Starkeya sp. ORNL1: one gene and its partner. Each later gene encodes a partner of the first gene's protein in a complex. Links are inferred from orthologs where the notes say so. Each region holds a gene or a part of one and is shown in the gene's direction. Other genes may lie near its edges. The genes, in order: pabB and G3545_RS03665.

Region 1 (3,132 bases):
AACAGCATGCCGCACAGATGCGAGGCCGAACCGACGCCGGCATTGCCGTAGATCACCGCGTCCTTCTTGTCCTTCACATAGGCGACAAGCTCGGTGATGTTCTTGGGCTCGAGGCCGGACTTGCCGATCAGCGTCATCGGCACATCAGTGACGAGGCCGACGGTCTCGAAATCGGTCAGCACGTTGTAGGGCAGCTTGCGATAGAGGCTCGCCGCGGTGGCGTGGCCGATATGGTGCATCAGTATGGTGTAGCCGTCGGGCGCGGCCTTTGCGACCTGGCCGGCGCCGCGGGTGCCGCCGGCGCCGCCGACATTCTCCACCACGATCTGCTGGCCGAGCGTACGCGACATCGATTCCGACACCAGGCGGGCCACCGTGTCGGTCGGCCCGCCGGCGGCGAAGGGCACGACCATGGTGATGGGACGCGACGGATAGGTCTGTGCGTTTGCCGAGGCGAGCGGCAGCGCTGCCAGTGCGAAGGCCGAAATGGCGGCCTTTTTCCAGAAACTCATTACTTCCCTCCCGAGACTGGACGAACGTTTTGGTAGCACGGGCCCGCCCGTTCCCAGCGGCCCGCTTGACGCTCCGCTAAGCGACCATTCGGCTCACCTGCCGTCAAGTCGTTACAACGGCTAGGACACAGGGTCGGCGTGGGTTTCAACGCGGGATTTCGTCACCGCTAGGCATTGCCGCCGCGCCATCCCATATTCGGCTCATGATTCACGAGCCGCCGCCCCTTGCCGTCGAGATCGCCTACCGTGACCCATGGGACGCCGCCCGCCGGCTCGCGGGCAGCGAGCGTGCGACGGGTCTCGTCTTCCTCGACAGCGCCATGGTGCACCCGACGCTCGGCCGCTGGTCCTATGTGATGGCCGAGCCGTTCGGCCGCTTCCGTGTCGAAGGCAGCCGCGCCTTCTGGAACGACGTGGTGGAGCAGGCGCCGCCGATCGAGGCCCTGCGTGCTCGGCTGGCGCGCTACAAGCAGGCGCGGCTGCCGGTCGAAGCCGGCTTCCAGGGCGGCGCCGCCGGCTATGTCGCCTATGAGGCGGGCCGGCTGTTCGATCGCTTCCCGGCCGGCGCCCGGCCCGACGAGGAAGGCCCGGAGATCGACCTAGGTTTCTATGATGTCGTGCTCGCCTTCGACCAGGTGGCGAAGCGCGCTTATGCCATCTCCACCGGCTGGCCCGAAGAGAACGTCGCCCAGCGCCAGGGCCGCGCGCGCGACCGGTTGCTGGCAGTGACCGAGCGGCTGGAGAACGCACCGCCCGCGCTCGACGACGCGGTCATCGAGCCGGCCTGGACCTCGAACTTCACCCCCACAGCCTATGAGGCGGCGGTCGCCCGGGTGATCGAATACATCCGCGCCGGCGACATCTTCCAGGCCAATTTCACCCAGCAATTCCGCGCCGCGGTCGGCGAGATCGACCCACTCGCGCTCTATGACCGGCTGCGCCGCGCCAATCCCGCGACCTTCGCCGCACTGATCCTCACTGACGACCGTGTCGTCGCGTCCTCCTCGCCGGAGCGCTTCGTGCAGTTGGAGGGCAACCTCGTCGAGACCCGCCCGATCAAGGGCACGGTGCCGCGCTCGGTGGAGCCGACGCTCGACGCCTTCCGCGGCCGCGAACTGATCGCCAGCGAGAAGGACCGCGCCGAGAACGTCATGATCGTGGACCTGCTGCGCAACGATCTCTCGCGCGTCTGCAAGCCCGGCACGGTGCAGGTGCCGCGGCTGTGCGGACTGGAGACCTATGCCAATGTCCATCACCTCGTCTCGGTAGTGACCGGCGAACTGGACAACGGCCATGACGGGCTCGACCTGCTGAAGGCGAGCTTCCCTGGCGGCTCCATCACCGGCGCCCCGAAGATCCGCGCCATGGAGATCATCGCCGAGCTGGAAGGCCGTCCGCGCGGGCTTTATTGCGGCTCGATCGGCTATATCGGCTTCGATGGCGCGATGGATCTGAACATCGCCATCCGCACCGTGACGGTGGAGAATGGCGAGGCCAGCTTCGGCGTCGGCGGCGGCATCACGATGCTGTCCGACCCGGCGCAGGAACGCGCCGAGAGCCTGACCAAGGCCGAGCGGCTGTTCCGTGCGTTTCGCGAGGTGACCCGATGATCCTCGTCATCGACAATTATGACAGCTTCGTCTTCAACGTCGCGCGTTACCTGAAAGAACTCGGCGAAGACGTTGAAGTGATTCGCAATGATTCGCTCGACGTCGCCGGCATTGCGGCGCGGGGGGCGCAGGCCCTGGTCATCTCGCCCGGCCCCTGCTCGCCGAACGAGGCGGGCGTCTCGCTGGATGTCATCCGCGAACTGTCCGGCCGTCTCCCGATCCTCGGCATCTGCCTCGGCCATCAATGCATCGGCCAAGCCTTCGGCGGACGCGTGGTGCGGGCGAAGACACCGATGCACGGGCGCGCCTCGCGCATCCGCCATGACGGCACGGATGTGTTCGTCGGCCTGCCCTCGCCCTTCCCTGCCGGGCGCTATCATTCGCTGGCGGTGGAACTTGACGGCGACGAGCCGCTGGTGGCCACAGCCTGGAGCGAGGATGGCGAAATCATGGGCCTCGCCCATGTCGAACATCCGACCTACGGCGTGCAGTTCCACCCCGAGTCCGTGCTGACCGAGCACGGTTACGCCCTGCTGGAGAATTTCCTGCGACTGGCGCGCGGCCTCTCTACCCCCTCTCCCCAATGGGGAGAGGGCTGGGAAGGCACTGAATCACCTATGGCGAAGGCCCCTCACCCGGCGCTACGCGCCGACCTCTCCCCCACGGGGAAAGGTAAGGAAAGCGGTCTTCCGTGACCCGGGCCGTCAGCGTCGAGGACCGCGGCTTCACGCTTGGCGACGGCGTGTTCGACACCGCGCTCGCCCTGAATGGCGTGATGTTCGGCCGCGCGGCGCATCTCGACCGCCTGTGCGCAGCGGCGGTGGCGATCGGCATCAAGGTCGAGCGTGCATCCATCGAGGCGGCGGTCGACACCGCGCTGACGTCCGAACCCTCCATCATCCGCACCACCGTCACCCGCGGCTCGGCTGCACTCGGACTGTGGCCGGCACAGCCCGGCGAACCCACCATCGTCGTCACGAGCGTACCGTGGAGCCCCGCCCTGCTCGGCC
Region 2 (3,212 bases), 680 kb from region 1 along the record:
TCCCGCATCAGCCTGCCGGAAGGCTCGCCGCCCATGGCGGCCGGCGTGTTCGGCTATCTCGGCTATGACATGGTGCGGCAGATGGAGCGTCTGCCGGAGGCCAAGCCCGACGTGCTGGGCGTGCCGGATGCCATCTTCATCCGCCCGACGGTGATGGTGGTGTTCGACCAGGTGCGCGACGAGCTCACCGTGGTCAGCCCGGTGCGCCCACACGCCGGCGTCACGGCCACGGCTGCCTTGGAGGCTGCGCACGAGCGGATCGAGCGGGTGATACGCGCCCTCGATGCGGCGTTGCCGAACGCCGAGACCGCCGACCCCTTCCACGAAGAGGTGATGCCGGTCTCCAATACGCCGCCGGATGAATTCCAGGCGATGGTCGAGCAGGCGAAGGAATATATCCGCGCCGGCGACATCTTCCAGGTGGTGCTCTCGCAGCGCTTCGAGGCGCCATTCGCGCTGCCGTCCTTCACGCTCTACCGCGCGCTCAGGCGGGTCAATCCCGCGCCGTTCCTGGTCTATTTCAATTTCGGCGACTTCGCGCTGGTCTGCTCCAGCCCCGAAATCCTGGTGCGGCTGCGCGACGAGACGGTCACCATCCGCCCCATCGCCGGCACCCGCCGTCGCGGGGCGACGCCGCATGAAGACAAGGCGCTGGAAGACGAGTTGCTGGCCGATCCGAAGGAGCGTGCCGAGCATCTGATGCTGCTCGATCTCGGCCGCAACGATGTCGGGCGAGTCGCCAAGATCGGCACGGTGAAGGTGACCGACAGCTTCTTCGTCGAGCGCTACAGCCAGGTGATGCACATCGTCTCCAACGTCGAGGGCGATATCGACCCGCGGCGCGACGCGCTCGATGCGCTGGCCGCCGGTTTTCCGGCCGGCACGGTGTCCGGTGCGCCAAAGGTGCGGGCGATGGAGATCATCGACGAATTGGAGCGCGACAAGCGCGGCATCTATGCCGGGGCCATCGGCTATTTCGGCGCTGATGGCGAGATGGATACCTGCATCGTGCTGCGCACCGCCGTGGTGCGGAACGGGCGCATGTATGTCCAGGCCGGCGCCGGCATCGTCTATGACTCGGTGCCGGAGAGCGAGCAGCAGGAATGCATCAACAAGGCCCGTGCGCTGTTCCGCGCCGGCGAGGAGGCCGTGCGTTTCGCCGCGCGCGCCGGGCGGGGGCAATGATGTCCCCTCGCCTCGCCTGCCGGCTTGACCGTGCCGCGCCGCGCGCCCTAGAGCTTGTAACGTCGGGGCGTGCCCGGCAGGCAGGCGCACGATGATCCTTCTCGTCGACAATTATGACAGCTTCACCTGGAACCTCGTCCACTATCTCGGTGGGCTCGGCGCCGAGGTGGAGGTGCGTCGCAACGATACGCTGACCGTCGACGAGGCGCTGGCGCTCAAGCCAGAGGCCATCGTCATCTCGCCCGGCCCCTGCACGCCGACCGAGGCCGGCATCTGCTGCGATCTCATCGCGCGCGCCGCCGAGGAGATTCCCGTGTTCGGCGTCTGCCTCGGCCACCAGGCGATCGGCCAGGTGTTCGGCGGCGACGTGATCCGCGCGCCGCTGCCGATGCACGGCAAGCTCTCCGATGTGCGCCACCAGGGCGAGACGGTGTTCCGCGGCATAAACGGCCCGTTCAAGGCGACCCGCTACCATTCGCTGATCGTCAAGCGCGACACGCTGCCCGCCGGACTCAAGGTGACCGCGGAAACCGATGACGGCCTCATCATGGGCCTCTCGCATCGCGAATTGCCGGTGCATGGCGTGCAGTTCCACCCGGAGAGCATCGCCTCCGAGCACGGCCACACCATATTGAAGAACTTCCTGGACCTTGCCCGCGCCTGGAATGCCGGGCCGCGGCGTTCGCGGGCGGCGTGAGCAAAATGGAAAACCTCAAGAACCTGATCGGCAAGGTCGCGACCGGCACCGCATTGTCGCGCGAGGAATCGGCACACGCTTTCGACATCATGATGTCCGGCGAAGCCACGCCCTCGCAGATCGGCGCACTGCTGATGGGCCTGCGGGTACGCGGCGAGAGCGTGGACGAGATTGCCGGCGCAGTTTCGACGATGCGCTCCAAGATGCTGCGCGTCGAAGCCCCCACGGGGGCGGTGGATGTGGTCGGCACCGGCGGCGACGCCTCCGGGTCCTACAATATCTCCACTTGCGCCTCCTTCATCGTCGCCGGCGCCGGCGTGCCGGTGGCCAAGCACGGCAATCGCGCGCTCTCCTCCAAGTCCGGAGCCGCCGACGTGCTGATGGCGCTGGGCGTGAAGATCGACCTCACGCCCGAGCAGATCTCCCGCTGCATCGCCGAGGCCGGCATCGGCTTCATGTTCGCCCCCGCGCACCATCCGGCGATGAAGCATGTGGGCCCGACGCGGGTGGAGATGGGCACGCGCACCATCTTCAACCTGCTGGGTCCACTGTCGAACCCGGCCGGCGTCACCCGGCAGATGGTCGGCGTGTTCGCGCGCAGCTGGATCGAACCGCTCGCCGAGGTGCTGCGGACGCTCGGCTCCACCAGCGCATGGGTGGTGCACGGCTCCGACGGGCTCGACGAGATCACCACCACCGGCCCGACCTATGTGGCGGAGCTGAAGAACGGCACGATCCGCAGCTTCGAGATCTCCCCAGCGAGCCTCGACATCGCGACCTCGACGCCGTCGGCGCTGAAGGGCGGCGACGGCACCGTCAATGCCGTGGCGCTGCGCGCGGTGCTGGCGGGCGAACCGGGCGCCTATGCCGACGTCTCGCTGCTGAACGCCGCCGCCGCCTTGGTGGTGGCCGGCCGCGCCGACGACATTGCCGCCGGGCTCGACATTGCACGCGCCAGCCTGAAAGCGGGCAAGGCGAGCGAGGCGCTCGAGCGGCTCGTCGCGGTCTCCAACGCAGCCTGAGGAGGCATAGCGATGGCAGATATTCTGGAACAGATCGGCGCCTACAAGCGTGAAGAAATCGCGATGGCGAAGCAGTCCAGGCCGCTCGCGAGTGTTCGCGCTGCGGCGGAAGCGGCGAGCCCGACGCGCGGCTTCCTGAAGGCGATCGAGCACAGCATTGCGACTGGCCACACCGCCCTGATTGCCGAGATCAAGAAGGCAAGCCCGTCGCGCGGCCTGATCCGTGCCGATTTCGATCCGCCCGCGCTCGCAAAAGCCTATGCGGCCGGCGGCGCGACCTGTCTGTCGGTGCTGACCGACGCGCCCTC

Evidence for each region.
Region 2: the proteins of pabB (region 1) and G3545_RS03665 are in contact, whole or in part, in a solved structure (PDB 8RP0), measured with the Escherichia coli proteins. The link is inferred for Starkeya sp. ORNL1 from one-to-one orthologs.

The regions. Positions count from the first base shown.
Region 1 is NZ_CP048834.1:75,581-78,712, reverse strand. Bases 103-2,918 are described here. They hold pabB (aminodeoxychorismate synthase component I), read left to right. Parts: upstream 103-715; coding sequence 716-2,122; downstream 2,123-2,918. Other genes in these bases: G3545_RS00345 (aminotransferase class IV), read left to right, coding at 2,814-2,918; G3545_RS00360 (tripartite tricarboxylate transporter substrate binding protein BugD), read right to left, coding at 103-512. Also shown: more of G3545_RS00360, read right to left, coding at 1-102; more of G3545_RS00345, read left to right, coding at 2,919-3,132. UniProt on the Escherichia coli protein: Part of a heterodimeric complex that catalyzes the two-step biosynthesis of 4-amino-4-deoxychorismate (ADC), a precursor of p-aminobenzoate (PABA) and tetrahydrofolate.
Region 2 is NZ_CP048834.1:754,299-757,510, forward strand. The notes cover bases 184-3,079. They hold G3545_RS03665 (aminodeoxychorismate/anthranilate synthase component II), read left to right. Parts: upstream 184-1,276; coding sequence 1,277-1,882; downstream 1,883-3,079. Other genes in these bases: trpE (anthranilate synthase component I), read left to right, coding at 184-1,185; trpD (anthranilate phosphoribosyltransferase), read left to right, coding at 1,888-2,904; trpC (indole-3-glycerol phosphate synthase TrpC), read left to right, coding at 2,917-3,079. Outside these bases: more of trpE, read left to right, coding at 1-183; more of trpC, read left to right, coding at 3,080-3,212. UniProt on the Escherichia coli protein: Part of a heterodimeric complex that catalyzes the two-step biosynthesis of 4-amino-4-deoxychorismate (ADC), a precursor of p-aminobenzoate (PABA) and tetrahydrofolate.